Regions from separate parts of the Pararhizobium sp. LjRoot238 genome, predicted to be linked through region 1. Evidence: riboswitches for the same ligand, from Rfam matches in the RefSeq annotation. Region 1 holds a riboswitch; each other region holds the start of a gene.
The links. A riboswitch is a leader RNA that binds a small molecule or an ion and turns the genes downstream of it on or off. The one in region 1 is predicted to bind cobalamin.
Positions count from the first base shown of each region.

Region 2: another riboswitch for cobalamin. It lies ahead of ACSQ3F_RS01495 (aromatic ring-hydroxylating oxygenase subunit alpha); the one in region 1 lies ahead of ACSQ3F_RS28450 (ABC transporter substrate-binding protein).
Region 3: another riboswitch for cobalamin. It lies ahead of cobU (bifunctional adenosylcobinamide kinase/adenosylcobinamide-phosphate guanylyltransferase); the one in region 1 lies ahead of ACSQ3F_RS28450 (ABC transporter substrate-binding protein).
Region 4: another riboswitch for cobalamin. It lies ahead of ACSQ3F_RS13695 (CbtB domain-containing protein); the one in region 1 lies ahead of ACSQ3F_RS28450 (ABC transporter substrate-binding protein).

Region 1 covers NZ_CAXUPP020000005.1:149,683-157,125, reverse strand. The annotation lists gene ACSQ3F_RS28470 (phosphate/phosphite/phosphonate ABC transporter substrate-binding protein) at 1-408, shown strand, start outside; gene ACSQ3F_RS28465 (TetR/AcrR family transcriptional regulator C-terminal domain-containing protein) at 505-1,203, opposite strand; gene ACSQ3F_RS28460 (multidrug effflux MFS transporter) at 1,413-2,615, shown strand; gene ACSQ3F_RS28455 (SDR family NAD(P)-dependent oxidoreductase) at 2,771-3,565, shown strand; cobalamin riboswitch at 3,645-3,886, shown strand; gene ACSQ3F_RS28450 (ABC transporter substrate-binding protein) at 3,922-4,980, shown strand; gene ACSQ3F_RS28445 (FecCD family ABC transporter permease) at 5,073-6,032, shown strand; gene ACSQ3F_RS28440 (ABC transporter ATP-binding protein) at 6,074-6,793, shown strand; gene ACSQ3F_RS28435 (ISNCY family transposase) at 6,969-7,443, shown strand, end outside.
Region 2 covers NZ_CAXUPP020000001.1:273,866-281,308, forward strand. The annotation lists partial or broken gene ACSQ3F_RS01480 (methyl-accepting chemotaxis protein) at 1-629, shown strand, start outside; gene ACSQ3F_RS01485 (hypothetical protein) at 851-1,015, shown strand; gene ACSQ3F_RS01490 (2Fe-2S iron-sulfur cluster-binding protein) at 1,113-2,207, opposite strand; gene ACSQ3F_RS01495 (aromatic ring-hydroxylating oxygenase subunit alpha) at 2,209-3,453, opposite strand; cobalamin riboswitch at 3,572-3,769, opposite strand; gene ACSQ3F_RS01500 (DUF6656 family protein) at 4,125-4,727, shown strand; gene ACSQ3F_RS01505 (diguanylate cyclase domain-containing protein) at 4,746-5,807, opposite strand; gene ACSQ3F_RS01510 (L-threonylcarbamoyladenylate synthase) at 6,027-7,013, shown strand; gene ACSQ3F_RS01515 (FAD-binding oxidoreductase) at 7,204-7,443, shown strand, end outside.
Region 3 covers NZ_CAXUPP020000001.1:3,129,851-3,137,293, forward strand. The annotation lists gene ACSQ3F_RS15190 (quaternary amine ABC transporter ATP-binding protein) at 1-349, opposite strand, end outside; gene ACSQ3F_RS15195 (ABC transporter permease) at 342-1,250, opposite strand; gene ACSQ3F_RS15200 (ABC transporter substrate-binding protein) at 1,571-2,569, opposite strand; gene ACSQ3F_RS15205 (hypothetical protein) at 2,673-3,074, opposite strand; gene ACSQ3F_RS15210 (hypothetical protein) at 3,334-3,477, opposite strand; gene ACSQ3F_RS15215 (cobyric acid synthase) at 3,724-5,178, shown strand; cobalamin riboswitch at 5,227-5,598, shown strand; gene cobU (bifunctional adenosylcobinamide kinase/adenosylcobinamide-phosphate guanylyltransferase) at 5,741-6,265, shown strand; gene cobW (cobalamin biosynthesis protein CobW) at 6,269-7,333, shown strand.
Region 4 covers NZ_CAXUPP020000001.1:2,810,559-2,818,001, reverse strand. The annotation lists gene ACSQ3F_RS13710 (GcvT family protein) at 1-327, opposite strand, end outside; gene ACSQ3F_RS13705 (LysR family transcriptional regulator) at 587-1,435, shown strand; gene ACSQ3F_RS13700 (bifunctional diguanylate cyclase/phosphodiesterase) at 1,457-3,223, opposite strand; cobalamin riboswitch at 3,490-3,751, shown strand; gene ACSQ3F_RS13695 (CbtB domain-containing protein) at 3,799-3,975, shown strand; gene ACSQ3F_RS13690 (CbtA family protein) at 4,169-4,945, shown strand; gene ACSQ3F_RS13685 ((2Fe-2S)-binding protein) at 4,963-5,820, opposite strand; gene ACSQ3F_RS13680 (glucoamylase family protein) at 5,856-7,145, opposite strand; gene ACSQ3F_RS13675 (DUF1194 domain-containing protein) at 7,306-7,443, shown strand, end outside.

The DNA.
Region 1 (7,443 bases):
GCGCCGCTGGCGCGGGATGGCCGGTTCTTTTCCTCGGTAATCGAAACGGGCGGGCACCGCAACAGCATCGCGGCGATCACGGCAGGGAGGGCGGAGGTGGCGGCAATCGACTGCGTCACCTATGGCAATGTGCGTCGGTTCGACCCGAGCAGTCTGGCCGGTGTTCGCATTCTCACCGAGACGGTCAAAGGGCCGGGACTGCCGCTGATCACCCGAGCCGATGCTTCCGATGGGGAGGTTTCACTGCTGCGGCAGGTCCTGCGGCAGGCGATCGCCGAGCCTTCGCTGGGCCCTGTGCGGGATGTGCTGGCGCTGAAGGATTTTGCCGTTCTGTCCGATGCGGACTATGAGCCGCTGGCGGACCTGGAACGGCAGGCACAGCGATTGGAGTATCCGGTGATCTCCTGACATCCGCCGCCTGATACCGGGCGACGGATGGTCCCTTGGACAATCAGACGGCTTGGAGCTTCAGCGTCACCGTCTCGAACCGAGGCGTGTTGCTGTTCAGCGCCCGGCGGGCGGTATCGCGGGCGCCGATCGCGATGAGGCCGTTGCGGCATAGGCTCGAAGAAACGTCCGCACCGCATTGCGCGCGGCACTTTCCAGCTCGTCTTCCGTTGGTTTTGCGCCGAACAGCGTGCTCATCTGCAGGTCGGCATTGACCAGCGCCAGGAACTGCCGGGCCGCGAGGTCGAAATCGTCGATCTGCATGAGCCCCTTGTGGGCGAGGCGGGCGAAGAGGGCGGCCAGTGCGGTGCCGATCTTGCCAGGGCCGTGCTGGCGCCAGGATTCGAAGAGATGCGGGTAGCGTTCGCCTTCCGACTGCACCAGTCTGCGCAGGAATTTCCCATCCTGATTGCAGATGCAGTTGCGGCTGAGGCGCACGGCAAAGGCTGCAAGATCGTCTTCCAGATTGTCCGGATTTTCCGGAAAGGTCGACAGAATCGAGAACAGCATGGCATTCGCCCTGTCCATGACGTCCTCGACGACGGCCGTGAACAGGTTCTCTTTTTCCCGGTAGTGATTGTAGACCGTCTGGCGCGACACGCAGGCTTCGGCGGCGATCTCGTCGATGCTCGCGCCGGCAAAACCCTGGCGGCAAAAGACTTCGGCGGCGGCATCGAGGATCGACAAGCGCTTGGCACATTGTCCGCGCTGACTGTGCACGGAGGTCTTCGGAACTGTGTCATTGGAACTTTTCATGAGGCGAAGATAATGCCTATTGACGTTTTAGACAATGGTGTCTAATTTTACATATGTGTCCAAATTAATTGACACGCTGGTGCCAATTGAGCGCGGGTCCTCCCAAGCACCGCGATCATCCTGGTTACGATCACATTGAACCCTCCTGAGAGCGATGCGGCAAGGCGATGTCCCGGCTGTGCGCCGCTGTTTTCTGAAAGATGATCACCATGACGACCTCCTTTTTTCGCACGGCGCTGATCCTCGGTCTTTTATCGGCGATCGGCCCTTTCGCCATCGATATGTATCTTCCGGCCTTGCCCTCGATCGGACAGGATCTTCAGGCCGAAAACAATGTCGTGCAGCTGAGCCTGCTTGCCTTTTTTATCTCCTTTGCACTCTCCCAACTCGTCTACGGACCGCTGTCGGATATGTGGGGCCGCAAGACGCCGCTTTATCTCGGCATCGGCCTGTTTTCCGTGGCCAGCATCGGCTGCGCGCTGGCGACCGATATCGAAACCCTGATCGCCTTCCGCTTCCTGCAGGGGATCGGCGGAGCCGCCGGCATGGTCATTCCGCGCGCCATCGTCCGTGACATGCATACCGGGGTGCAGGCCGCGCGGCTGATGTCGCTGCTGATGCTGGTCTTCAGCATTTCGCCGATCCTTGCGCCGCTCACCGGCAGCGCCGTCATCGAATTCTACGGCTGGCGCGGCGTCTTCTGGGCGGTCATGGCCGCCTCATTCATTGGCCTGATCCTTCTGGCGACGCAGTTACGGGAAACCCGTCCGAAGGCGCATCGCGCCGAAAGCAGCCTTGGCAGCGCCTTGGCGGCCTATGGTGTGCTCTTGAAGGACAAGAACTTCCTGACGCTCACCTTCATCGGCGGGCTCGGCATCTCCAGCTTCCTCGTCTATCTGGCGAACTCGCCCTTCGTGCTGATCGACCATTACGGCCTGACGCCGACGCAATACAGCCTCGCCTTCTCGACCAACGCCGTGTCGTTCTTCGGCGTATCGCAGGCGACCGGCTGGTTCGGCGAGCGCTTCGGCCTCGTGCGCGTCATGCGTGTCGCCGTCACCGCTTTCGCGCTGACCATGGCAACAATGGCCATCGTCATGAGCCTGGGCTTCAACCAGTTGCCCGTGTTGGCTGTTTTCCTCTTCGTCGGCTATGGCTGTCTTGGTCTTGTCATCCCGACGACGGCGGTTCTGGCGCTGGAGGATCACGGCGAGATCGCCGGCACGGCCTCGTCGCTGATGGGAACATTGCATTTCGTCACGGCCGCTGTCGCCATGGTGGTTGCGTCGGTCTTCTTCGATGGCACCGCGGTGCCGATGGCGATGGGGATAGCGCTGTGCGCCGTCGGCGCGCTGTTGCTAACCCAGGCGACGATCGGCCGCCGCCGTGCGGTGGCTGCTGCAGCCGAATAACCGCGGATCATCGATCGCGTGGAATGCCAGAGGCCCGGGCGATGTTCCGGGCCTTTTGCTGGTCGGGCGGTCGTCCGCCGAAGCTGGACAATTCCGGCCCGAGCGTTATCTCGCTTCCGGAATGAATGACGTGGACCTGAAACCGGGGGCGACGCATGGCTGGCCAGCTGAACATGTGGCAGGGGATCCGGATCCCCGATCTCGACGGAAAAGCGGTTCTGATCACCGGTGCATCGACCGGCATCGGCGCCGCGCTGGTGCGGGCGTTTTCTGTCCAGGGCGCAAGCGTCGCGATTCACTACAATGAGAGCCGCCAGGCGGCAACCGACCTGCTGGCGGAGGTCGAGGCCGCCGGCGGCACGGCGGTGCTTGTCCAGGGCGACGTATCCGCGGATGGGGTAACTGAACGGGTGGTCGAGGAGGCCGCCGGTCATTTCGGCCGGCTCGACGGGCTGATCAACAATGCCGGTGGCATGCTCGGTCGCGTCGCGACCGCCGAAATGAGCGATGCGCACTACCAGCGCGTGATGGATCTGAACGCCCGCTCGGTGCTTGCCGGGACGCGGGCCGCGCATCCCTGGCTGCGCAAACAGGGCGGCTTCATCGTCAATACGACGTCGATCGCCGCCCGCAATGGCGGCGGCAATGGCGCTATTCTCTATGCGGCGGCCAAAGGCTTCGTATCGACCATCACCCGCGGCCACGCCAAGGAATTTGTCGGCGACGGCATCCGCGTCAACGCCGTGGCGCCCGGCATCATCGCGACGCCATTCCACGAACGCTACACCAGCCCTGACATGCTCGATGCGCAACGGCGTACCGTGCCGATGGGCCGGGTCGGCTCGCCGGAGGACTGCGTCGGCGCCTATCTCTTCCTGGCATCGCCCATTTTGTCCGGCTACATCACCGGCCAGATCATCGAGGTCAATGGCGGCCAGTTGATGCCTTAACCGCACGGCGGTGCTTCAGGACTGGTCAATCGCGCGGTTGACAGCGGCACCGTTCGCCTTGACGCCGCCGCCGCGCTCGGACTACATCATTGCCGACGGTTCCCCGATGGATGACTTCGAGGGGATTAATAGGGAACACGGTGCGGAAGACCCAACAGGGACCAAGACCGTGGCTGCCCCCGCAACTGTAAGCGGATTGCCGATCGTCCTTGTGGCGCCTTTTTGAGGCACCATGCCACTGCGAGCCTCTGGTCTCGCGGGAAGGCAGACGCAAAGCACATATTCGCAAGCCAGGAGACCTGCCGTCGAAAGCAATATCCACTCACCCGGGCGGGGTTGCCCGGAAAGGAACCGTCATGATCGATTTCGACCGCCTTGCCGGGCGCTTTGTCGCCTTTTCCCGTATCCTCGCGCCGATTTCCGCAACAGTCGTTGCGTTGGGGAGCCTTTGCACACCGGCCGCGGCTGCGCCGACGCGCTATCCCCTGGAAATTGCCAATTGTGGCCAGACCGTCCGCTTCGAGAAGCCGCCGGAGAAGATTGTCTCGATCGGTCAGGGCATGACCGAAATCCTGTTCTCGCTCGGCTTGGCCGACAAGATTGCCGGGACCGCCGTCTGGGTCGGTCCGGTGCTGAAAGAATATGAGGCCGAAAACCGGAAGATCAAGCGTCTTGCCGACAACGATCCGAGCTTTGAATCCGTCGTCGGCGAGGCGCCGGATCTCGTCGCCGCCGAATTCGAATGGCATGTCGGGCCGCAAGGGTCGGTCGCCAAGCGCGAGCAGTTTTCAGGCCTCGGCATCAACACCTATGTTTCGCCGGCCGATTGCGTCGCCAAGGTCAACACGGATGGCGGCGATGGCGTGCGCAGGCAACTCTTCACGATGGACCTGATCTACCAGGAAATCCGTGAGTTCTCGGAAATCTTCGACATAAGGGATCGCGGCGATGCGCTGATCGCCGACCTGAAAAAGCGGGAATCCGACGCTGTCGCTTCGATCGGTGGAAAGCTCGGCGAGATTCCCGTCGTCTTCTGGTTTTCGAGCAAGGAAGTCGCGGGCGACGCCTTCATCGCCGGCAAGAACAGCGCTCCAGCCTATATCCTGAAGACGATCGGCGTCAGGAATGTCGTGACGACCGAGGAGGAATGGCCTCTGGTCGGCTGGGAAACGATCGCGGAGGCCAATCCGTCCGTCATCGTCATCGCCACCATGGACCGCCGGCGCTACGCGGCGGACGATCCGGCGGTGAAGATCGATTTCCTGGAGAAGGATCCGGTCACCAGCCAGCTGGATGCGGTCAAGAACAGGCGCTTCGTCCGGATGGATGCGCAGTCGATGAACCCGACAATCCGCACCATCGATGGCATCGAGACCCTGGCGCAAGGCATCAAGACATTCGGGTTGTCGCAGTGACACTTGCGGCTATCGGTCAACCTGTGGTGACCGGCGAAAGATGGTGGGCGCGCCTGGCGCTCGCCATCCTGACGCTTGTCGCACTCGCCTTCATGGTCAGCCTCGCCGTCTCGATCGGCGAGATCTCCATCCCGCTCACAACAACCGGCAAGGCCGTGGCCAACCGGATTTTCGGCGCGTCCTTCGAACTCAGCCGCATCCATGAGGGCATCGTCTGGGACTATCGGCTGAGCCGTGCGCTTCTTGCCGCGAGTTCCGGTGCGGCCCTTGCGCTGTCCGGCGCGATCCTGCAGGCGCTGCTGCGCAATCCGCTGGCCGAGCCTTATGTGCTCGGCATTTCCGCCGGCGCATCCACCGGGGCGGTCGCGGTCATGATCCTCGGCTTCGGCTATGGCGTCCTGACGTTGTCAGCCGGCGCTTTCATCGGCGCAATCACGGCCTTCGTTCTCGTCTCGGCACTCGCGGCAGGGGCCGGCGGAGGAGCGGACCGGATCATTCTGGCGGGGGTAGCGGGATCGCAGCTTTTCACCGCGCTGACGTCCTACATCGTCACCACATCGGCCAATGCCGAGCAGGCGCGCGGCGTCATGTTCTGGTTGCTCGGCAGCCTTGCCGGCGTGCGCTGGCCGGATGTCTATCTGGCCGCTCCAGTCGCTCTCGTCGGTTTTGCAGTGTCGATGTTCTATGCCCGAGCGCTCGATGCCTTTACCTTCGGGATCGATGCAGCGGCGGCTCTGGGCATTGCGGTCAGCCGTGTTCGCATCATCCTTCTCGGCGCAACGGCGCTGATGACGGCGGCCATGGTCAGTATCGTCGGCTCCATCGGCTTTGTCGGATTGGTCATTCCGCATGCGGCGCGGTTTCTCGCCGGCCCATCGCACGGCCGCCTTCTGCCTGCCTCGGCGATGATGGGCGCGATCTTCATGGTCACCGCCGATATTGCATCGCGCATCATCATTCCGCAGCAGATCCTGCCGATCGGCGTCGTCACCGCGCTGTTTGGCGCCCCGGCCTTCGCGTTCATTCTCTACAAGGCGAGGAGACCGGTTTGAGCATTTCCGTCCGTGACGTCCACTGGTTGGCCGCCGGCGAGATGATCGTCGACGGCATTAGCATCGACGTAGCGCCCGGCAAGACGCTTGGCCTGCTTGGCCCCAATGGGTCGGGCAAATCCAGCCTGTTGCGTCTCATCTGTCGGCTGCGCAACGTCAAAAGCGGTGTCATTTCGCTGGGAAATACCGATATCGCCGCAATGTCCCGCCTCGATATTGCCCGCCGCGTCGCTTTCGTCGAGCAGCAGGCAACGACTGACGCGCAGGTGACCGTTCTCGACGTCGTGCGGCTCGGGCGCACGCCGCATCGCGGCCCGTTGTCACCCTGGGGGGCCGCGGACGATGCGGCGGTAAATGCCGCTCTTTTCCATGTCGGCATGCCCGGCCGCGCCGGACAGCTTTGGCATACGCTGTCCGGCGGCGAGCGCCAGCGCGTGCACATCGCCCGCGCACTGGCGCAGACACCGAGCGAACTGCTGCTTGACGAGCCGACGAACCATCTCGACATCCAACATCAATTGGAAATCCTCGGCCTGGTGGCGCGGCTGCCGGTGACCAGCATCGTTGCACTGCATGATCTCAATCTGGCAGCGATGTTCTGCGACAGCCTTGCCGTGTTGCACCAGGGCAAGGTCGTAGCCGCGGGCGCGCCGGAGGATATTCTGACGGAAAGGCTTATGGCCGAGGTTTTTGGCGTGCGCGCCCATATCGAACGCTCAGCCTATCACGGCCGGTACCATGTCCAGTATCGGATCGACTGATCGGCATCGCCTTCAAGGTCGTCGAGTATTGATACTGCCGCCGATTCAATCGCTTATGGATGTTCCATAAATCGCCTTACGTCTCAAAAGTTTGTAGCCGCAAAGTTGAAGTGCCCTGTTTCTGCAAAGTTGGAATGTCACACTGCCCGCGTTTTGATGACGTGGGAGATTGCGGATGGGATTGATTGCGATGAGCGAGCGCGATCTGCAGCGGATCGAGGTTTTGTCGAAGGTCATTGACAGCCGGATGACGATGGTGTCGGCGGCGCATGTTCTGGGCTTGAGCGAGCGCCAGGTGCGCCGGCTGCTGGAGCGGATCAGGACGACCGGTGCGGCGTCGATCCGGCACAAGGCGATCGGGCGTCCATCGAACAATCGGATCAGCGACGGCGTGCGCGATTATGCTGTTGCGATCGTACGCGAGCGCTATGCCGATTTCGGTCCGACCTTGGCAGCCGAGAAGCTTGCCGAGCGTGATGGGCTGACGGTGTCGCGCGAGACGTTGCGGCACTGGATGTCGCAGGCTGGCCTCTGGCTGTCGCGCAAGCAGCGTCGGACGTTTCATCAGCCGCGGCTGCGCCGGGAGGCCTATGGCGAACTGGTGCAGATCGATGGTTCGGAGCACCGCTGGTTCGAGGATCGCGGCGATC
Region 2 (7,443 bases), on a different contig from region 1:
CGAACCAGATTTCCAATATCATCGGCGTCATCGATGAGATCGCTTTCCAGACCAACCTGCTGGCACTGAATGCGGGCGTCGAGGCGGCACGCGCGGGTGATGCCGGAAAGGGCTTCGCTGTCGTAGCACAGGAGGTTCGGGAACTTGCGCAGCGCTCCGCCCAGGCCGCCAAGGAGATCAAGGACCTGATACGGAATTCCAGCGTCGAGGTGCAAAGCGGGGTGAAGCTGGTGCGCGAGACCGGTGATGCGCTCAAGACCATCGAAGGTTTCGTCGTGACGATCAATCATCATATGGATGCAATCGCGACATCCGCCCGCGAACAGTCGGTCGGTCTTTCCGAGGTCAACACGGCGGTTAACCAGATGGACCAGGTGACGCAGCAAAACGCGGCGATGGTGGAAGAGACCAATGCTGCGAGTGCAACCCTTGCCAACGAGGCAGGACGCCTGCGCGAACTGATCAGCCAGTTCCAGCTTGGAGGCAACAGTTCGTCGCAAGCGGCGGCACTGCGCCAGACCGCATCGGTCATGGCGTCGTCAAGTCAGCCACGCAGAACCGCGTCCGCCAGCCGTCCCGTCTCAAATGGCAATGTCGCCGTGAAACAGGAAGAATGGGCGGAATTCTGACGGCCGCGCCGCTCACAATCGCTGAAACATAGTCACAACGGCGAAACGGCTGGAACCATCACAGTCCGGCTTGGGGCCAGAATCCCCGGAAGACCGGCGCCGTTGTGACTGATCATCTCGCACGTCTGCAAGACAGCCCGGCTTGCCATCGAAGGTCACTTGCGAGAGAATCCCTGTCCGTCCTGTTGAGGCTTCGCAAGCTGCCATGATTGGAGAAAATTATGCCTTTGAAGTTTCTCATCGCAGCCGCCGCAATCGTGCTTTTGGCGCTTTCGGGCTGCGCAAGTACCGGCGCGAACAATACGACCTATAGCCAGTGGCAAGGCGCATACCCGCAGCCGGATTTCGGCGCTTCGAGTTCCGGCGGCGTGCGCGTTTCCTACTAACGCCCGGTTCGGCACTGGTTCGAGTTGACGCCCCGAACCTCGCCCCTTTGAAAGGGCACCACCCGTCAAACACGTCGTGCGGGGAAGCCCGGTGTCCTCACGCCTCGATCTGCACGTCCCCGAGTGGCCGCGAACAGCAGGCGAGGATGTAGCCTTCGTCGATCTCGTCGTCGAGGATGCCACCATTGTGGTGCATCTCGACCTCACCGGAGACCTTCATGACGCGGCAGGTGCCGCAGAGGCCGCCTTCGCAGGCGGCACCGATGCGGACTCCGGCGGCGCGCGCCGTCTGCAGGATGGTCTGGCCCGGCTGGCACTTGGCCTCCTTGCCGGCCATAGTGAAGGTGACGGTGGAGACGGCGGCGGCGTCGACCTCGGCTCCTGCACCGACCGCAAATTCTTCCGATGCAGGCGCTGCGGCCGGCTGAAAACTTTCCTCGTGGTAGCGGTTCATGTCGAAGCCGACGCTTTCCAGCATCGATTTCACGCCGCGCATGAACGGCTCCGGCCCGCAACAGAAGACGGTGCGGTCGCGGAAATCCGGGGAAAGCAGTGCGAGCTTCGACGTCTCGATACGGCCGCGCAGGCCGTGCCAGCCGTGGCGCGGCGCGTGGGTTTCGACGATGAAGCCGAGATTGAGGTTCGGCATGTTACGGGAGATGTTCTCGAGTTCATCGCGGAACAGGAGATCGTCCGGCTGCCGGGCGCAGGAGAGGAAGGTGACGTCCGTCTGCGGGGCGCAATCAGCCATCCAGCGGGTCATCGACATCATCGGCGTGATGCCGGAGCCCGCCGAGATGAACAGGTATTTTTCGCCCGGATGGCGCGCGAAGGAGAAATCGCCGAGCGGGCCGAAGGCCTTCAGCTTCATGCCGGGCTTCAGGTTCTCGAACATCCAGCGCGTGCCGATGCTCGATGCCTGCGCCTTGACGGTCACGGCCACCGAGAAGGGCCGCGACGGCGTCGAAGACAGCGTGTAGGTGCGCATCACCGGATCGTCCGGCTTAACCGGCAGCTCAAGCGTGACGAACTGGCCCGGCAGGTAGCGGAACCAGCTGTCCTTGTCGGCCTTGAAGCCGAAGGTCATCACATCCGGAGCCTCGGCGGTGACGGAGATGCATTCCAGGAGATGCTGCCGGTCGTTGAACGGCAGCAATTCGTCGAAGTGCCGGAAGGATGAAGCAATCGTCATGTCAGGCAACCCGGACCAGAGGGGTGGAGGCTCCGTGCAGGCGATCCTGCATGAAGTTGACGTACCATTCGACGAACTGCATCACGCCGCCTTCATGCTCCTGCGAATAGGGGCCGGGCTGATAGGCGGGCGAGCGGATGCCGAAGGCGTTTTCCTCGACGATCTGGCGGTCCTGATCGTTGGTCTCGGTCCAGACATGCGTCAGTTCTTCAAGGTTATAGTCGACACCTTCGACGGCGTCCTTGTGCACCAACCATTTCGTCGTCACCTGGGTCAATTCAGGGCCGAGCGGCAGCACGCGGAAGGTGATGGCGTGGTCGGCCAGAATGTGGTTCCAGGTGCTCGGATAGTGGAACATCAGCAGCGTGCCGATATGGCTCTGGCTGACATCGTCGGAGAGTTGACGCTTGACGGCGCGCTTGCCGGACATCGTGTAGCTCTCGGCCTCCTGGATCAGCGGCATGCGGGCGACGCGGAACTGACCGGTCGGCGACATCCTGAACTCGCTCGGCAGGCCCTGGGCCTCGCATTTCGCCCAGTGCTCGGCGATGATCGGATCGTCCTTGGCGCCCTGCACGCCGGTCGCGGTCGGCGCTTCCGGATAGGTGCGGCAGAGCTCGGGATGGTTGGCGGCGCAGTGGTAACACTCGCGGTTGTTTTCCCAGACGAGCTTCCAGTTGCCCTTTTCGATGATCGTGCTTTCGAAGGCGACCTTGGTGTCCTTCAGGTTATGCGGCGTCACATAGGACGACACCATGTCGCGCATCGGCTGGAAATCCATCGGCTCCTCGGCGAGGCAGATGAAGATATAGCCGCCGATGGTTTCGCAATGGATGGGCTTCAGGCTGTGCTGCGCCTTGTCGAAATCCTCGCCCATCTGGCGTGCGAAGAGCAGCTTGCCGTCGAGCTCATAGGTCCACTGGTGATAGGGACAGACAAGCTTGGCCGACGAGCCCTTCTGCCCGGCACAGACGCGCGAACCGCGGTGGCGGCAGGAATTGTGAAGCGCCCGGACAGCGCCCTGGCGATCGCGGACGACGACGACCGGATAATCGCCGACCTGGACGGTGAAATAGTTGCCGGCCTTGGGGATTTCGCAGTCATGACCGATGAACAGCCAGTCCTTGTACCAGATCTGCTCCATGTCGAGCTTGTAGAGATCGGGATCGGTGTAGAAGGCCTGTTCCAGGCTGTGCCCGTCGCGGCGGGTCTTGAGTTTGCGGAGGACTTCGCTGCGGAGATCCATGTTCGTTTCCTTGTGCTCGCCACTTTTCGGTTGAGCGAGCAGGAAAGGAACCACCGCCGCGCCGGGAGTGCGCGTGGATATACTGGTTCTCCTTCCGGCTGCCCGCCGCAACCCAGACATCAATTTCACAAACAAGGCTGGTTTCCGGGCTCAGGAGCTGTCCTTTCGGACCGTCGCGGCGCCTTCCCGGATCTCTCCAGTGGCCTTTTGCCGAGGTTTCGCTCCACCACCGTTGCGGGGGCAGCGCCGGATTTCGACCGGCTTCCCAATTCTCCGCCCTCCCTATAAAGGCGGCACCTTGAGTGTCTTCATCTAATCTGCAGATCTGGCCGGACAGCCGCCGATTAGCGACATCCGGTTCCAGAATGGCGACACACGCACAGTTGCGTTTCCAGATGACCGGAGTGGCTATTTTATAAGCAGAAACAACGGAGTTTCCTGATTTTTCGGCAGATGGCGCCTTTTCCGCCACACACCGCCAAATTCTGTGCAGAGACTGTCTCTTTGCGACATATTGCGGCGCGACGGGCCGGTTGAAAGCGCAAGCCTCGCACCATGGAGGGCGGGTAATGCTTGGAAAGACTGCATTAACCCTCGCAATGTAGCTTTTCCTCATGAACGTTTCCGCCGCGGTGTGCCCCAGCACTCCGACGCAATCCTGGTGCAGGCCGATGGCAAACTTGAGATATTTCGACGCTGCTGCCGTCAAGAAACCGGTTCAATCGCCGAAGAGCGCTGTCCACACCGAATTCCTGCGCACCGGGCGCATCAACCGGCCGCAGCAATGGAGCGCCGAGGAAAAACGCTACCTAACCCATCAGGAAGTGGCCGCCCGCACCGGCCGCAGGCTCGAGGCTGCCGGCACCGTAACGCACGAACGCATCAACGGCTTCCATGCCTCCATCCGCTTCCCGAAGCTGATTTTCCATCGCACGCTTTCGGGCAGCCCGCATCTCGGCTATTGCCACGTGACCGCGGCGCGGACGAAGTTCGCCAAGTTCGACGATGTCCGGTGGTCGTTCTACATCGCCAACTTCTTCTCCGACATCGGCGACGACGAGCACTTCTTCGAGAAGATCAAGATGGGCTATTCGCGAATGTATTTCGCCGTCGCGACCGAACTCGACGCGGAGGAAGGCAAGCTCACGCTCAACCGCAGCGTCCACGAAAACGGCCTCCTGTTTCGCACTCGCGATCCGAAGGAAGCCCTGAAAAACGTGCTTTTGCTCGGCGCCTGCAACGAACAGCTTCGCAAGATCATCAACAGCCTCTGACGCTTTCGCGGCAGCCGCCTATCGCTTGTAGATCAGCCAGTCCCGCCCCGCCGGCTGCTCGTCCTCTGCTCCGTGAACGACGGTATAGTCGCCGCCCTTGGCCTGTGCCTTGGCAAGCGCCTTTTCGGCAGTTCCCACAAGATCGAACGCATTGCCGGCGCTGTGCGACATGCACACGCCGACTGAAAGCGTGACGCTGCCAAGGCTGCGGCCGGTTTTCGGATGCTTGAAATGGACGCCGCGCAGGGCCGAACGCAGCAGCGCCATCAGGCGCACGACTTCGCGCTCCTCGCCCGCATTGATCAGGAAGCCGAAGCGGACGCCGTCGAAACGCGCCGCCAGTTCGCTCGGCGGAAAGGCCTGCTGGGTGATGCCGCCGATATGGCGGGCGAGATGATCGGCGATCGCGGCGGCCTGTTCACCGGAGAGCCGCTGGCTGGTATCCGGCTCGGCAATCGCAACGCCGCAGGCGAGCGGCAGCTCGGGATCGGCATAGACCTTGGCCAGCGCCTTGTTGAAAGCGCGGCGGTTGGCAAGGCCGGTCACGGCATCCGAGAATTTCGTCGCCTCGAAATCGGCAAGCTCCTTCTGGACGCCGGCGATGACGTTGGATTGGGCCGTGACGCTCTGCTCCAGTTCGGCGTTTTGCGATACCTGCCGTTCGGTTGCCCGCTTCAGAGCCTGGATCGAGTTCTTCAATGCCGCCTGGCTTGCCTCGTCCGAAACGACGAGTGCCTTCGACGCCTCGCCGATCAACCGGCCATAATCGTCGAGCGAGTTCTTTTCGCGCGAGAGCAAATTCATGAAGTTGCTCATCTCATCACGCACGATCGTCGTCGAGCGCGCCAGAACGCTCGCCTCATGGTGATGCGGCAGGTATTTGCGGCCGAGTTCGTCGAGCGCGGCCTGCGACTTGTTTTTGCCGAGCGCGATGAAGTCCCGCACGAGTTCGGGGTTGGCACCCGCATAGGCCTCGTAGACCAGTTCGTAGTTTCTCGGGACAGCGTCGATGCCCATCTGGTGCATGGCAGTGGCGATGCGCAGGGCAAGGTCGTTGGGCATGGATTTCTTGTTGGCCATTTGCGCTCCGGCAGGGTGTAGGACGCAACAGCTAGCATGTCCAACTTTCAGCTCCGCTAATCGAAGCTGTCGCATTTTAAGAAATCTTGAAGCGGGCTGTATCGATCAGGCACAGTCCGCGACGCCCGCCGAATGCGCTTGGCAATATCCCGCCGAGCCCTGTAATAGAGACCGCAAAGCCCTGCCCTTTCGGGCCTCCCATCGACTTTTGGAAGCTGCATGACCCTCATCATCGACACCAGGACCGAACCGGAGCGCGCATTGACGGTGGCGTGCGAAACGCTGGCCCAAGGCCTGCCGGTCGCGATCCCGACGGAGACGGTCTATGGCCTGGCGGCCGACGCGACAAACCCGGACGCGATCAGCCGCATCTACGAAATGAAGGGCCGCCCACGCTTCAACCCGTTGATCTGCCATGTCGCCGACTTCGACATGGCGCGACGTTATGTCGATTTTGATCCGATCTCGCAAAAGCTCGCCGGGGCCTTCTGGCCGGGGCCGTTGACGCTGATCCTGCCGATGAAACCGGCAAGCGGCGTTCATCCGCTTGCCTCCGCCGGTCTCGACACGCTCGGCATCCGCATGCCCGAAGGGTTTTCGCGGTCGGTAATCAAGCGCTACGGCAAGCCGCTGGCAGCGCCGAGCGCCAACACCTCCGGCAAGATCAGCCCCACCAGCGCCCAGCATGTCGAGGCCGATCTCGGCGGCAAGCTGGCGCTGATCCTCGATGCCGGGCCGGCCGAAATCGGCCTGGAATCGACGATCATCAAGGTCGACGGCGACGAAATCCGGCTGCTGCGGCCGGGCGGGCTCGAAGTCGCTGACATCGAGAAACTGACCGGAAAGACGGTCCTGCGTCCCGATACGGCCGGTGCGGCGATCGAGGCGCCGGGCATGCTCGCCTCCCACTATGCGCCGGGAGCGGCGGTGCGGCTGAACGCGACGGATGTGAAGCCGGGCGAAGCGCTGATCCGCTTTGGCGGCGCGGCTCTGCCCGGGGAAGAAAAGGCCGCTGTGGTTCTTGATCTCAGCCCGTCCGCCAGCCTGCGCGAGGCGGCCGCCAATCTGTTTGCCTATATGAAAAAGGCCGACACTTCCGGCGCCGCGACGATCGCCTTCGGCGCCATTCCAAATGAGGGACTGGGCGAAGCCATCATCGACCGGATCGAACGCGCGGCAGCCCCGAGAGAGGGTAACGGGGCATGAATCTACGCCGAAAATACCCCCCTCTGCCCTGTCGGGCATCTCCCCCTCAAGGGGGGAGATCCTTTCAGGCTTGCCCCTGGCCCCAATCACAAATCTTGGCCGTTGAGCACGATCGATCTCCCCCCTTGTGGGGGAGATGTCCCGAAGGGACAGAGGGGGGTGAAGCGGCTAGCAGCAAGGTATCGATCACATGACGAACACCATCCCCTCCCCCGACATCATTGCCCGCTTCGCCGCCATCGTCGGCGACCGCAACGCGCTGACCGAGCAGGAGGACATCGCACCCTATCTCATCGAATCGCGCGGCCTCTACGAGGGCAACACGCCGCTGGTGCTGAAGCCGGGCAGCGTCGACGAGGTCTCGCAGATCCTCAAACTTGCCAGCGAAACCGGCGTAGCGATCGTGCCGCAGGGTGGCAATACCGGGCAC
Region 3 (7,443 bases), on a different contig from region 1:
CGAACTTCTGGAACACCATCGCCGTCTTGTGGCGGCGGAATTCGCGAAGATCGGTTTCGTTCATCTTGCAGACGTCGACGCCGTCATAGAGCACTTCGCCAGCCGTCGGATCGATCAGCCGGTTGATGTGCCGGATCAGGGTCGACTTGCCCGAGCCCGACAGGCCCATGACGACCATGACGCCGCCGGCGGGCATGGAGATGTTGATGTCCTGAAGCCCGAGCACATGGCCGTGTTTTTCGTTCAGTTCGCCCTTGCCGAGGCCGGCCTTGACCTGATCGATAAAGTCGCGGCCGCGGGGCCCGAAGATCTTGTAGAGGTTCTTGACCTCGATTGCATGACTAGCCATGGATTACCTCCGAGTGCTTCTGCAGCCGCTTGCCGTAGGCTTGGCTGGTGCGGTCAAAAATGATGGCGATCGCAACGAGCGCGAAGCCATTGAAGAAGCCGACGGTGAAGAACTGGTTGTTGATCGCCTGCAGCACGTTGCGGCCGAGACCACCGACGCCGACCATCGATGCGACCACGACCATGGCAAGCGACATCATGATGGTCTGGTTGATGCCGGCCATGATGGTGGGCAGGGCGAGAGGCATCTGAACGTTCTTCAGCCTTTGCCAGGGCGACGAACCGAAGGCGTCCGCGGCTTCAAGCACTTCCTTGTCGACGAGCCGGATGCCGAGGTTAGTCAGGCGTATCATTGGCGGAACGGCATAGATGACCACGGCGATCAGGCCGGGGACCTTGCCGATGCCGAAGATCATGACAACGGGGATCAGGTAGACGAAGCTTGGCATCGTTTGCATGACGTCGAGGATCGGATTGATGATCGACTGCGCGCGCTCGGAGCGGGCCATGACGATGCCAATCGGGATACCAACGAGGATGGCAATCAGCGTACAGACCGTGACCATGGCCAGCGTGACCATCGTATCGTTCCACAGCCCGACAAGGCCGATCGCAAACATCGATACGATGGTGCCGACAGTGATGCGCATGTCGCGGCTGCCGTAATAGACGATCGCGACCATCGCGGCGAGAATGACGATCCAGGGCGAACCGACGAATAGTTTTTCGAGGTAGTTCAAGAACCATTGAAGCGGCTGGACGAGCGCATCGATGGCATTCACGTAGCTGCGGACAAGGCCTTTGAAGCCTTCGTCCACGCTCTTGCGGGCCATGCGGATTGTCGTGTCGTCGATCGCCGGAAATTTACAAAGCAGATCTGGCAAGTAAGTGCATATTGCCATGTCGTTCCCCTTTAAACCGGAAGTTTTATATATGGCCGGCTGCGTCATCGGGCCTGCTTCAGGCGCGCGCAAACTTGGGTGGTCTCTGCGGACCCCGGCATTTCGAGAATGTGACAAGTTTCGCCGCAGGCGGCTATGCCGTTTGCGACGTCCTTCGTTTCCACATTCGCATTTGGTGAAACCCGGCGGCATCTTCACGCCGCCGGGCACTGTCCGTTGTCTTCCGGTTGCCGCGATCTGCTGCGTTGCCGGATCATTCAGGTACGTCACAAGGGTGAGACAGCGAAGCTTGAGGCTTCGCTGTCCATCGCCATTCGTCCTTAGAGAGCGGCCTTGACCTTCTCTGCGACGTCAGGCGCGAGCCACTTGCTCCACATGTCAGCATAGTTTTCCAGGAAGTGCTTTGCTGCATCTTCGTTCGTGCCCTGGTTGGAATCCATCCAGGCGAGAACCTTGTTGACCGTGCCGTTGTCCCACTTGCGGACCTTGACATAGTCCATGGCAACGCCGGCCTTCTCGGAGAATGCCTTGGTCACGACGGTGTAGACATCCGAGGTCGGATAGGAATTGACCTTCGGATTCGGGCAATCCGGAACCGCGGTGCAGGAGTCCCACTCGGCCTTGTCGTTGTCCACGCCGAAGCTGAGACGCGTCATCTCGTACTTGCCGAGAATGGCGGTCGGAGCCCAGTAATAGCCGAGCCAGCCGGACTTCTTTTCAAAGGCGTTGGAGATCGAGCCGTCGAGACCGGCTGCCGAACCGGTGTCGATCAACTCGAAGCCGAGCTTTTCGGCGCCCAGCGCCTTGTAGAGGTTGGCGGAGGATACCTGGCAGTTCCAGCCCGACGGGCAGTTGTAGATCGCAGCCTTGGACGGATCCTCGGGCGCCGGGAACAGTTCCGGATGCTTCAGCGCATCCTGGACCGTCTTGATGTCGGGATTTGCGTCGGCGACGAACTTCGGAATCCACCAGCCTTCAACGCCACCTTCGCTGAGCAGCGGTGCGGCTTCGATCAGGCGGCCTTCCTTGATGGCGGCATCGAGAGGCGTGCGCACGGCATTGACCCACAATTCGGGCGCCATGTCGGGCTGGGCCTTCTCGTTCATGGAGGTGAATGTCGGCATGGTGTCGCCAGTAACGAGCGTTACCGTGCAGCCGTAGCCATTTTCAAGGATAAACTTGTCGACATGCGCGGCAACGCCGGCCGATGCCCAGTTCATTTCTGCGATGCTGACTTCGCCGCACTCTGCGGCCTGCGCCGATCCGGCCATAGCGTAAAGGCCGGCGGCGAGAATAGTGGAAGCGAGGAGCTTCTTCATGTTTAAGACCTCCCAGTCTTAATGCAGCCAAAAATCTTTGGGGCGGACCAGAATACTGCAGTCCTGGGCGCCCAATCGTTCAGGTTCAAGCAGGCCGGGGCTTTTAGGCAAAAACTAGTCTTTCATCCCCGCTGCGACGATGTTCGAGTTTTCTTGTCTGACCGCGAAACCTGTCTCCGGTCGCTTCTCTTTTTACCGTCATGGGCAGCGTAAGTATTCCTCTGGAGAAATCAACCTCCGGAATCGTTTTGCGGAACGCCAGCGACGTTTGGGCGGTCCGAAAACGCACGCGCAAGCTGTTGAATTTTATGAGCCGGGCAAGATTTTTGTGCAAATGCGTTAGTTCTTGGCGCAAAATTAGCGCTGCTTCACAAAGCCGTTTTAGAGCGTGTTTTACCGCAGACAAATTGTGTTCCGTATGCGCCTTCAAATGTATTTTTTTCGGAAGGCGAAAAAAACTCAAAAAAAAGCCGAATTCACCTTTGGTTAAGCTCTCACTAACCATCCGGTAACACTGTCAGGCTAATTGTCTGCCTGCGGCGGGGGGACCTGCCGCCCGCCCGGATCAGGTATTGCGTCCCGGGCCGGAGCGTTCTGCGGGTGTATGCCGCAGGAGCCATGTGTATATTTGGCAGGCCGCACGGCTCCGCGAGGGGCGGGTGCGGTTTTCGCGTTTCCGAGCCCCGAAATACACAAATCGAAAAGAAAAAAACCGCGCCCCTGGCTGAGCGCGGTTCGAATGGTCGTCTGCGGGAGGAATGGGATCAGCCGACGCTGCGTGTGCGGATAAGGCCGAGCGGACCGAAGGGCGTCGGCATCACGGTGTTGCGCACGCGCGACTGGTTTTCCGGCGCTCTGGAGTTCCAGGCGATCTGCACGAAATTGGGCTTTGAGAAGATGAACAGCATCGGGGTATGACCTTGGGTGTGGAGCTATTCCGCTCCGTGATTTGATTGGCGCCGATATACGCCTGTTTTGGGGCCAGGCAATAATCGTTTTCGTCGTCCGATGTCGTTTTCCGGATAGTCTGACGATGAAGCAGCGCAAGTCTTGCAGCGTTCGGAAATAACGCGTGAGCCCACGCCGGAAAAGGCGGCAAAAATACGGCAAAACATGGCTTTGCTTGTGGCGGCGGCAATGCTAGACGAGACGTCATGACAAAGACGATCATGCTTCAGGGGACCGGCTCCGATGTCGGAAAAACGGTACTCGTGGCGGGCCTGTGCCGGCTCATGAGCAATCGCGGGGTAAAGGTTGCCCCGTTCAAGCCGCAGAACATGTCCAACAATGCTGCCGTTTCGGATGATGGCGGCGAGATCGGCCGTGCCCAATGGCTGCAGTCGATGGCCGCGCGGGTACCATCTTCGGTTCACATGAACCCGGTCCTTCTCAAGCCCCAGTCGGATACCGGCAGCCAGATCATCGTGCAGGGCAAGGTGGCAGGGCAGGCGAGAGGACGGGACTACCAGGCCCTGAAACCGAAGTTGATGGACGCCGTCATGGAAAGCTTCGAAACGGTCGGTGCCGGGCGTGATCTTGTTATCGTTGAAGGGGCGGGATCGCCCGCCGAGATCAATCTTCGCGCCGGCGACATCGCCAACATGGGCTTTGCCACGCGCGCCAACGTTCCGGTGGTGCTTGTCGGCGATATCGACCGCGGTGGTGTGATCGCATCGCTGGTCGGTACCCATACCATCCTGTCCGATGAAGACCGGCGAATGATCAGTGGCTATTTCATCAACAAGTTCCGGGGCGACGTTTCGCTTTTCGATGACGGCGTCGCGGCTGTTCAGCGCTTTACCGGCTGGCCGTGTTTCGGCGTCGTTCCCTGGTTGAAGAGCGCTGGGCGCCTGCCGGCCGAGGACTCGGTCGTCTTGGAAAGACTGGCGCGGGGCGGCGGCAAGGCGCTGAAGGTCGCCGTTCCCGTCCTGTCGCGTATCGCCAATTTTGACGATCTCGACCCGCTGGCCGCCGAACCGGAGGTCGATCTCGTCTTCGTCCGCGCCGGAGAGCCGATCCCGGTCGATGCCGGCCTGGTGGTCATTCCGGGCTCGAAGGCGACGATCGCCGATCTCGCCGATTTTCGCGCTCAAGGATGGGACCGCGATCTTCAGGCGCATGTGCGGCGCGGCGGCCACGTCATCGGCATCTGCGGCGGCTACCAGATGCTCGGAAGCCGCGTTACCGACCCGCACGGCATTGAGGGAAATGTGCGCGAGATCGAGGGGCTGGGCCTTCTGTCCGTCGAAACCGAAATGGCGCCGGAAAAGACGGTGCGCAACAGCAATGCCCGTTCGGCCGTCTATGATGTGGCGCTGGAGGGTTACGAAATCCACTTGGGCCGGACGACTGGATCGGACTGCGCTCGTCCTGCCGTGATCATTGACCACCGCGCCGATGGGGCCGTCTCGGCGGATGGCAGGGTCAGCGGTACCTACCTGCATGGCCTGTTTACCAGCGACGCCTATCGCGCCGCCCTTCTCAAAAGTTTCGGCATCGAAGGCGGCGGCGAAAACTATCGTCAGTCCGTCGATCGGGCGCTCGATGATGTCGCGGCCGAACTCGAAACGGCACTCGACGCGCGGTGGCTCGATTCATTGATGCCGTGAAGCCTCGAGCAGCCGGTCTTTCAATTGACAGGGTTCGACCGAGCGCCTAATCATCAGCCATTGGATGGTTCCCGGACCGGCGTTTCGGTTCGGGAGTAAATGGGAATGTGAAGGGATGGACCCAAGCCGGGCATTCTTATCGCAGCCGACCCCGCGACTGTAGAACGGTCAGGGTTCGCCATCCGGGAAAACCGGTATTCCGGACAGGCCGCGTGGTGCGGCCGCGGAATGGCCGGTCCAACCGGAAAAGCCACTGGAGTGGCACCACGATCAGCCGGGGCCGGACGCCTCTATCTCTACGAATCGTCCACCTCTTCGTGATGTCGAAAAACTCCGGGAAGGCGAGGCGGACCCGTTCGGGCCTTTGACGAGGTTCGTGACGCCGTGAGCCAGGAGACCTGCCATCCTGAAGGGCATCGTGCCCGATCCAGGGAGAGACACTCCCGATGCCAGCACGGAGGTTGTCATGGCTTTCTCGTTCCGCTCCCCCAGCGGCCATTTTTGCGTTTCTCGCCTCAGCGCCTGCGTATTTCCCCGCGAACATTAAGGCTGGGATCGTTTCATGACATCGACGAAAACAGGACCCGTGTTGGTTCTTGGCGGCGCTCGTTCCGGTAAATCGACGTTCGCCGAAAAACTCGTCACCACGTCGGGTCTCGACATGCATTACGTCGCGACGGGAAGGCCGTGGGACGGGGAGATGCAGGCAAGGATTGCCGAGCATCGTGAACGGCGGGGACCAGACTGGCAGACGCATGAGGAACCGCTTGAACTTGCCGCCTGCCTGAAAGCGATCGACGCGCCCGGCCGCGTCATCCTGATCGATTGCCTGACCCTGTGGGTCACCAATCTGATGATGGAGGATCGCGACCTGGCGGCAGGATTTCAGAACCTGGCAGAATGGCTGCCGCAGGCGCAGGCGCGGCTCGTGTTCGTTTCGAACGAGGTCGGGCTCGGCATCGTGCCGGAAAGCCGCATGGCGCGCGATTTCCGCGACCATGCCGGCCGGCTGCACCAGCTTATCGCGGAGAAGTCCGCGGAAGTCTATTTTATCGCGGCCGGATTGCCGCTGAAAATGAAGGGTTGATCCATGACCACAGCAAAAGCCGCTCACGGCAAGATCCCGGCAACCGTCATCACCGGCTTCCTCGGCGCCGGCAAGACGACGATGATCCGCAACATCCTGGAGAATGCCGATGGCCGGCGCATCGCGCTGATCATCAACGAGTTCGGCGATCTCGGCGTTGACGGCGACGTGCTGAAGGGTTGCGGCGCCGAAGCCTGCAGCGAGGACGACATCATCGAACTCACCAATGGCTGCATCTGCTGCACCGTCGCCGACGATTTCATCCCGACCATGACGAAGCTGCTCGAGCGCGAGAGCCGCCCGGACCACATCGTCATCGAGACGTCCGGTCTTGCGCTGCCGCAACCGCTGATCGCCGCCTTCAACTGGCCGGATATCCGCAGCGAAGTCACCGTCGATGGCGTCATCACCGTCGTTGACAGTGCCGCCGTTGCCGCCGGCCGCTTTGCCGATGATCACGACAAGGTCGATGCCCTGCGCGTCGAGGATGACAATCTCGATCACGAAAGCCCGATCGAGGAACTGTTCGAGGACCAGCTCACTGCCGCCGACCTGATCGTTCTCAACAAGACCGACCTGCTCGATTCCACTGGCCTCGCCTTCGTGCGCAAGGAAGTCGCCGCACGCACCAGCCGCAAGCCGTCGATGATCGAGGCGAAGAACGGCGAAGTCTCGGCCGCCGTGCTTCTCGGTCTCGGCGTCGGCACCGAAAGTGACATCGCCAACCGCAAGTCCCATCATGAAATGGAGCATGAAAACGGCGAGGAGCACGATCACGACGAATTCGACAGCTTCGTCGTCGAACTCGGTGCGATCGCTCATCCGGCGGGCTTTGTCGAAAAGCTGAAGACCGTCATCGCGGAACACGACGTGCTGCGCATCAAGGGTTTCGCCGACGTGCCCGGCAAGCCGATGCGCCTCCTGATCCAGGCCGTCGGCGCCCGCATCGACCAGTATTTCGACCGCGCCTGGGCGCCGGGCGAGACCCGCGGCACCCGCCTTGTGGTGATCGGCTTGCACGAGATGGACGAGGCTGCCGTGCGCGCTGCGATTGCAGCGGCGGTTTAGAGAATGGTGATTGCGGCATACCCCCCTCTGTCCTGTCGGACATCTCCCCCTCAAGGGGGGAGATTGGCTGGGGCAACCTCGCATTCAAAGTTGCGTGTGCGTGGTTATAG
Region 4 (7,443 bases), on a different contig from region 1:
GACGACGCGCTTGAACTCCTGCAGCCGCTCCTTCGAATGGCCAAGCCGGACCGAGCCGGTGACGTGGTAATTCATCGGATAGCCGACCAGCGTGCCAAGCTCGCGATAAAGCGAGGCCGAATAGCGCTGCATGTTCATGATCGACCAGGACGATGAAAAGGTCGGCACGTTGCCCGCCGCATGCCACGTCGAACCGGCCGTCAGCTCGTTCTTTTCCAGCAGCACGCAATCGCTCCATCCGGCCTTGGCCAGATGGTAGAGCGCAGAAGCGCCGACCGCTCCTCCCCCGATGATCACGACGCGCGCATGAGACGGCAAATTCGACATGTCTGTCCCCTTGTTTGGAGGGAAGTTTTGGCAATGAAGCCGACTTGCATCAAGCGGTCAGAATTCGCTTTATTGATCGAAGAATTCGATTAGATTGGAGGTGTTGAAAGAAGCCCCTCCCCAACCCTCCCCACAAGGGGGAGGGAGTTTATCGTGCCAGGTTCGCCTTCCGAGGTCATTCCACTCGAAAGGCGCCGCATTCTCGGTAACCCCCTCCCCCTCGTGGGGAGGGTTGGGGAGGGGTCTTAGGTGGAGAACCATGCAGATCGACCTCATCGAAACCTTCCTCGACCTGATGGAAACCCGCAGCTTCAACCGGACGGCGGAGCGGCTGAACATCACGCAATCGACCGTCTCCCACCGCGTCAAGGCGCTGGAGGCGCAGTTCAACCGCAAGCTCTTCACCCGCAACAAGGGCGGCACCGCGCCGACCGCATCGGGCCTGCGCTTCCTCGATCATGCCAAGGCACTGCAGCACCAATGGCACGAGGCGACACGGGCGGTGGAGAATGCCGGCGCCTATGAGCGCTCTATGCGCCTCGGTATCCAGCATGATCTGGCCGAAGCCTTTGCCGGCCGCTGGCTGTCCGCCATCCGCGCCGATCTTCCGGCAACATCGATCTACATGGAAGCGGACTACTCCAACCAGATGAATCGCGATCTGGCGGCCGGCGACCTCGATCTCGCCATCCTCTACACACCGCACTACCTGCCCGACCTGCATTATGAGCGGATCGGAGAAATGACCTACAGACTGGTCAGCACCATCGCGCGAACAGTCAGCGACCTGCAGCCAGAAACCTATATCCAGGCCGTCTACTCCCCCGCCTTCGACCGGGCGCACAGGCTGGCGCTGCCGCATCTGTCGGCCGCACCGCTGGCTTCGGGGCAGAACATCGCCATCGTGGATTTGCTGAAGACGCTGGGTGGCGCCGCCTACGTGATGAGCGGCACCGCAACGCAGCTTGCCAAAGAGGGTACTGCCTTCCCTGTGGAAGATGCCCCTGCCATTCCGCAGGCAGTCTATGCCGCGACCAGCATCCGCACGCGTCACGCGCATCAGCACCGCCGCATTATCGGCGTGATGCAGGACCTGCTGGCTTCGTAGATGCCTTCTGCAGAAATGCCATCAAAGCTGGACGGCAAGTTCCTTGTTTTGCGTTTCTATCAACCTGGCCAGCATCTCGGGCCCCGAGACCGGATAGGCGATCGCGTAGCCCTGCAGAACATCGCAGCCGAGGCGCGTCAGAAGCTTGGCATGCTCCAGCGTCTCGACCCCTTCGGCCACCACTTCGATGTCGAGCGCCTTGGCGATATCAACGATCGACCGCAACAGCCGCTTCTGTTCGCGCGACGTGGTGATCGGAAATACCAGCCGCCGGTCGATCTTCAGCCGCCGCGGTTTCACCTTCGTCAGCCCGATGATCGAGGCGTGTCCGGAACCGAAGTCGTCGATCTCGATGTCGATGCCCATACCCTTCAGCGCAGCAACATTGGAAAGCACGCCTTCCTCGCTGTCGTCCAGAAAGATCGTCTCCAGCAACTCGAATGACAGCGTATCCGCCTCGACGTCCAGTTGCTGCAAGTCGTCAATCAAAAGCGGATCGGACAGCCGCGCCGCCGAGACATTCACCGCGATCCGTGGAACGAGCACGCCCTGCCGCATCCAGGCGCGCCGGTCTTTCAACGCCGCTTTCAGAATTGCAGCATCCAGGTCGTCCAGCATGCCAAGATTTCCCGCGACGGTGAGGAATTCACCCGGCAACAGAAGCCCGCGTTTCGGATGGCGCCAGCGCGCCAAAGCCTCCAAGCCGACGATACGGCGCGTGCGCGCATCGACCTGCGCCTGGTAAAAGGGAACAAACTCTCCCTTTTCCAGGCCGCGCGCAAATTGCTTGGCAACGCGGCGCTCGTTGTTGAGCTGCGCCTTGAGTTGCGCCGAGAACACCTCCACCCTGCCCCGGCCAAGTTTCTTGGCGCGATGAAGGGCGATATCGGCTTCGGCCAGCAGATTGGCGATGTTTCTACCGCTGGCGGACGCCAGGCCGATCGACGCACCGGTGCGCAGCACTTCGTCATTGTGCCATATCGATTGCTTCAGCTGCTGGGCCAGCCGCTCGGCGACCGTCTTCAAATCTTCGATGGAGTCGAAATTGGCGATCAGAACCGCAAATTCGTCGCCGCCTATGCGGGTGACGAAGGCGCTATTTGGCAATGCGGCGACAATCCGGCTGGCCGCGGATTTCAGCACATTGTCACCCACGGAGTGACCGGCCGTGTCGTTGATCTGCTTGAACCGGTCGAGACCGATGTAGAGGATCGCCAACTTGTCGAGCCCCGCATCCTCTGAAAGTTCGGCCAATCGGCGATCGAAGAAGCGGCGGTTCGGTAGCCCGGTCAGGTAGTCGTGTTCGGCCGCATGTTCGATCCGCCGGGCGCTCGCCTCGAGAGCAACTGCGCGCTTTTCGGCAATGGCTTTCTGGCGCTGCAGTTCCCGATTGAGCAGCACGTCCGCCGTCACGTCCCATTCGACGCCGATGAACGTGATATTTCCGTCCTGCTCGAAGCAATGCGCCCTCGACCGGAGATATCGAAGTTTGCCGTTTGGCAGAACAATACGATACTCCGACGAATAGATGCCCTTGCCTTTGATGGCATCGGCGAAATCCGCCTCTGCCTGCTCCCGGTCATCAGGATGGATCGCCTTGGCCCACACCGCCGCCTTGACGCGCTTGTTTGTCTTGCCGGTTCCATAGAGCCGGTGCATCTGCTTATCCCAGACGACTTCATCCGTCTGCGTATCGTGTTCCCATACGCCGATCCGGGAGGCATCGAGCGCGAGCTCCAGCCTCCGAAGAATATTCTGAAATTCCTGTTCGGACCTCGCCGTTTTCATTGTTTTCTCTGTGAATGATTCTTCGCAAATAGACGCGCGCGGTATTCTGCCGCAAGGTTCCTAAAGAACTATTTCCTTCGCAAAACGCGAAATGTAACCAGAAATACAAGCAACCATTCAGTGTTATTTAAAGTAGACGGCCTCGACCGGCGCACTTTGCTCCCCAATTCAGAAGGATAGACCTACGAGCGAACTTCGGCAATCGCGACGGCAAAGCGGCATCGCGGGTCGCATCGTCGAATTGACATGAGCCAGGGGACATCATAATCATCGTCGGATCAATTGGTTCCTTGGAAGCGAACGCTTCCGGGGAGTAAATGGGAACGTGACGGATGGACCCATGCTGGGCATCTCAATCACGGCCGACCCCGCGACTGTAGAGCGGTCAGAGTTTGTCATGCCGGTCGATCCGGCAAAAGCCACTGCGGCGCGGGCCTTGGCCCGCACCTTGGGAAGGCGAGACAGGCTCACTGGTGCCAAGCACCTGACGCCGCGAGCCAGGAAACCTGCCGGTTGATGAAGGGCATGGTGCCCAATTGGTGGGAAATTTCCCACGCGCCATCACGGAGGTTGTCATGGCTACGTCTACAGTTTCGAGCATTCCGCTCTCCCTCAACGACCGCATCACCGCCGGTATCCTCGCCCTTCTGATCGGCGGGTTCCTGGTTTTCGGCGCCGGTCTCGCCAATTCCGCCGTGCTGCACGATACCGCGCACGACGTTCGCCACTCCTACGGTTTCCCCTGCCATTGATCGGCTGATGTGGGAAGCTGCGCGCTTTTCGCATTCGATCCGACAGCAGAACGCGGGTTTCGATGAAACCACGCTTCGACGGTTCATGCGCCCGTGCTGCGGCACCGGGCGGCATTTGCCGTGGGGATTTCAAACACAGCAAGCCGGAGAGGGCTGACGCGCAGCCGCTCCGCTTGAACCTGGGAGTATCGAAATGATTGTCAAAACGCTTCTGGCCGCGTTGGTGGCTGGACTGATTGCGGGTGTCTTTACGACGGTGGCGCAGACTGCGCGGGTCGTTCCGATCATCCTTCACGCCGAAGAATATGAAGGCAAGGAGCCTGCCGCGGAACAGCCCGCCGGCACCGAGGATCAACAGCAACAGCATTCGTCACTGGAGAAGACATCCGCGATCGGCGAACTACTTGCGGCATTTTCTCCGATCACGCCGGCTTACGCCCATGAGGGCGAGCATGAAGACGAAGGCGGCATCATGTTTGGCATGAGCCGGTTTTCAGGAACCTTGCTCGCCAATCTCGTAACCGGCACAGGTTTCAGCCTGTTGCTGACCGGTATCAGCTTGCTGATCGGCTATCCAATCACGCTTCGCAACGGCGTCCTCTGGGGCGCTTGCGGTTGGCTGGCGGTCCACATGCTACCCGCAATCGGACTGCCGCCGGAATTGCCCGGCTTTCCGGCGGCCGACCTGCACGACCGGCAGATATGGTGGATGGCGACGGTCTTGCTCTCCGGAGCAGGCCTGTATCTGCTTGCGCTGCGCCCCGAAATCGTCGCGAAAATCGCCGGCCTTGTGGCGATCGCCGCGCCGCATATCTACGGCGCGCCGCAGCCTGCGGATATTTCGAGCCCGGTTCCGGCCGTTCTCGGCGCCGAATTCGCCGTTGCCGCGCTGGCGACCGCCCTTGCCTCGTGGATCGTGCTCGGCCTTGTCTCGGGTTATTTCAACGAGCGCTTCCTGAAATCTGCATAACGAACCAGCTTGCAACATCAGCCGCCTGCGCGTTCGAGATGAGTGCGCAGGCGGCTTTTTTGTGTCTCCTCGTCGAGAAGCACGCAGACATCGCAAAAGGTCCCGCCATCCGTTCGGTAATACAGGCAGCAGCCGCTTCGCAGGCGAAAAATGCGCTCGACTGGCACGCCACTCACGATCGAGGCGATCTTTTGATAGCGCAATGCGCTTGAACAGAGCGGCGAGCCTTCCGTGTTGACGATAGCGAGCGCCGAAGCCATCGCTCGCTCCTCTTGCGCCGATGCCGCGCCGATTTCGAGAAACGCGCCGGCAATGCCGTCGGCAGCCAGCCGCCATTGCGCAACCGACGACAAACCGGTACGGGCCTTCACCGTTTCGACGACCGGCGCAAGGCTGGCAACGAAGCTGCCGTGAAACAGGGATGCACTGTCACGGCCTTGGCGAAACTTGCGAAAGCGAAAATGAAAGCGGCGGGCATCGGATGGGCAGACCAGCGTAATCTCGCCCGCGTTTTTCGGAGCATACGGTTCAAAACGGATAGCGAGGCTTCCCGGATCGAGATCCGGCACCAGCCCGGTCCTCAGATAGAGGGCACCGGCAGCGATGCTGAGTTGGTGGCTGCAGAAGGCGACCAGATGAGCGCCCTTCGTGCGGTCATCCATTCCTGCCGCAAACCGGCCTTGATAGTCCAAGAGATCGGCGATCTCGGCACTGTCTTTGCGCCATATGTCAGTCACCAACGAAAAATCCGCGTCGTCGCCGGCAAGTGAGGCGGCAACCTGCGGAAATCGCTGCGCCTGCCAGGCCATGGCCGCTTGCGCATCCTCTTTCCAGGGAGAGGCCGGCCAACCGTCGGTATCTGGGTTCTCGTCCAAAGGGCGCCTCTTTCTATGCAGGCAGCCCGTTTATCTCAAAGCCAACCGCCGGAGAAGCCCGCTCTTTTCAAGCCGCGCCGGATGGCCGGCGATTCGCGCATCAGGTTCCAGATGAGGCCGGTGCGATGATTTTCAATCATCATCAACAGGATGCCCTGGTCAAGACCGACGCTGCGATTGTTGAGCCATCCTTCGGCCGCCTTGCCGGGAACGCTCGGATTGAAGCTGCCGAGAAACCGTCCCTCTTCGATGACCCCGGGATAGGTCGAGACGACATGGCGTGTCGCCGAGATCGCGGCCTCCGGCTCAAATGGCAGGCAGGCGAGCGGCGCCCATGGCGCGATCGTGCCGTCATCCGGTCCGAGTGGCGCACCGCGCGCCGCATAGCCGGAAAAATGCTGGTGGCGGCCATCCTGCAGACGGCGCGGCCGCAAAGGCCCGTCGCAGGATGTCAGTCCCCACATATCGGCACCATAACCGGCAAAACCGCCGGGATTGCTGATCGCATAATCGCGCTGCACGGCAATCGCCCGGCAGGTGTTTTCGAAATAATCTGTGTCTTTCGCCGCGACGGCCGCGTCGCGAATGCCGCGGAAATCGATCCAGGCATGCGAAAAAAGATGAATGAACAGCGGTCCGGCATAGAGAAACGGCTTTCCCTTCACCGTCATCCAGTCGAATTTCCCGGTAAAGGCATCGTAGCTCTCCTTGCCGATCGGGTAGGAGGGAGAGGCAAGCGCCAGAACATAGAGGATGAGCGCTTCGCTGTAAGATTCCCAGCGATGCGGCAGAAAACCGCTCCGCGGTTTCCATCCGAGCCAGAATGCCCCTTTGCCGTCGAGCGCCCAGGCCCAGTTGGCGCGGGCATAGAGCATAGCCGCGCAGGATCGTATCTCGGCCTCGACCTCGTTTTCCTGGTTGAAATAGGCGGCGGCCGTCAACACGCCGGCGAAAAAAAGCGCGCTGTCGATCAGCGAGATCTCGCTGCGCCATGTCCGCTGTCCGGTCCTCATGTCGAGAAAGTGGTAGTAGAGGCCCTTGTACCCCGTCGCATTCTTGTCGCGGCCCTGCGGGCTTTCGGCGAAGAAACGCAGCGTAACCAGGGCCCTTGCCGCCGCATCCTGCCGGCTCATCCAGCCTCTCTCGACGCCGACCGGATAGGCGGAAAGGCCGAAACCTGTCGCTGCGATGCTGGATGGGGCGCCAGGAAGAGACGTATCGGCGATAAGCCCGTTGTCCGGATTGACATATTCGAGGAAGTAACCGAACGCCGCTTGCTGGAACCGGTCGAGAAGGACCGCGTCGGTGTCGTTTTTCAAAAGCATTTCGTCAAGCACTCCAATCAACCGCAAGTTTCACCACAAGGCATCTGCTTCGGCAAATCACCGATTGTTGAACTCGCCACCATGCGAAAGGATCGCCTGACGGATGACCTGTGCTACACTTTTTGCTTCTTAAGACCGGCAGCAGTGATTGGATGACATGATGTTCACGACACTTGCGATGCTTTTAAGTCTTTCGGGCGTTGCTGCCGTTACCCCGGCCGCCAGCAGCCCACAGGTTGACGTCGCGCTCGTGCTCGCCGTCGATATGTCCGGTTCGATGGATATCGAGGAAGCGCGC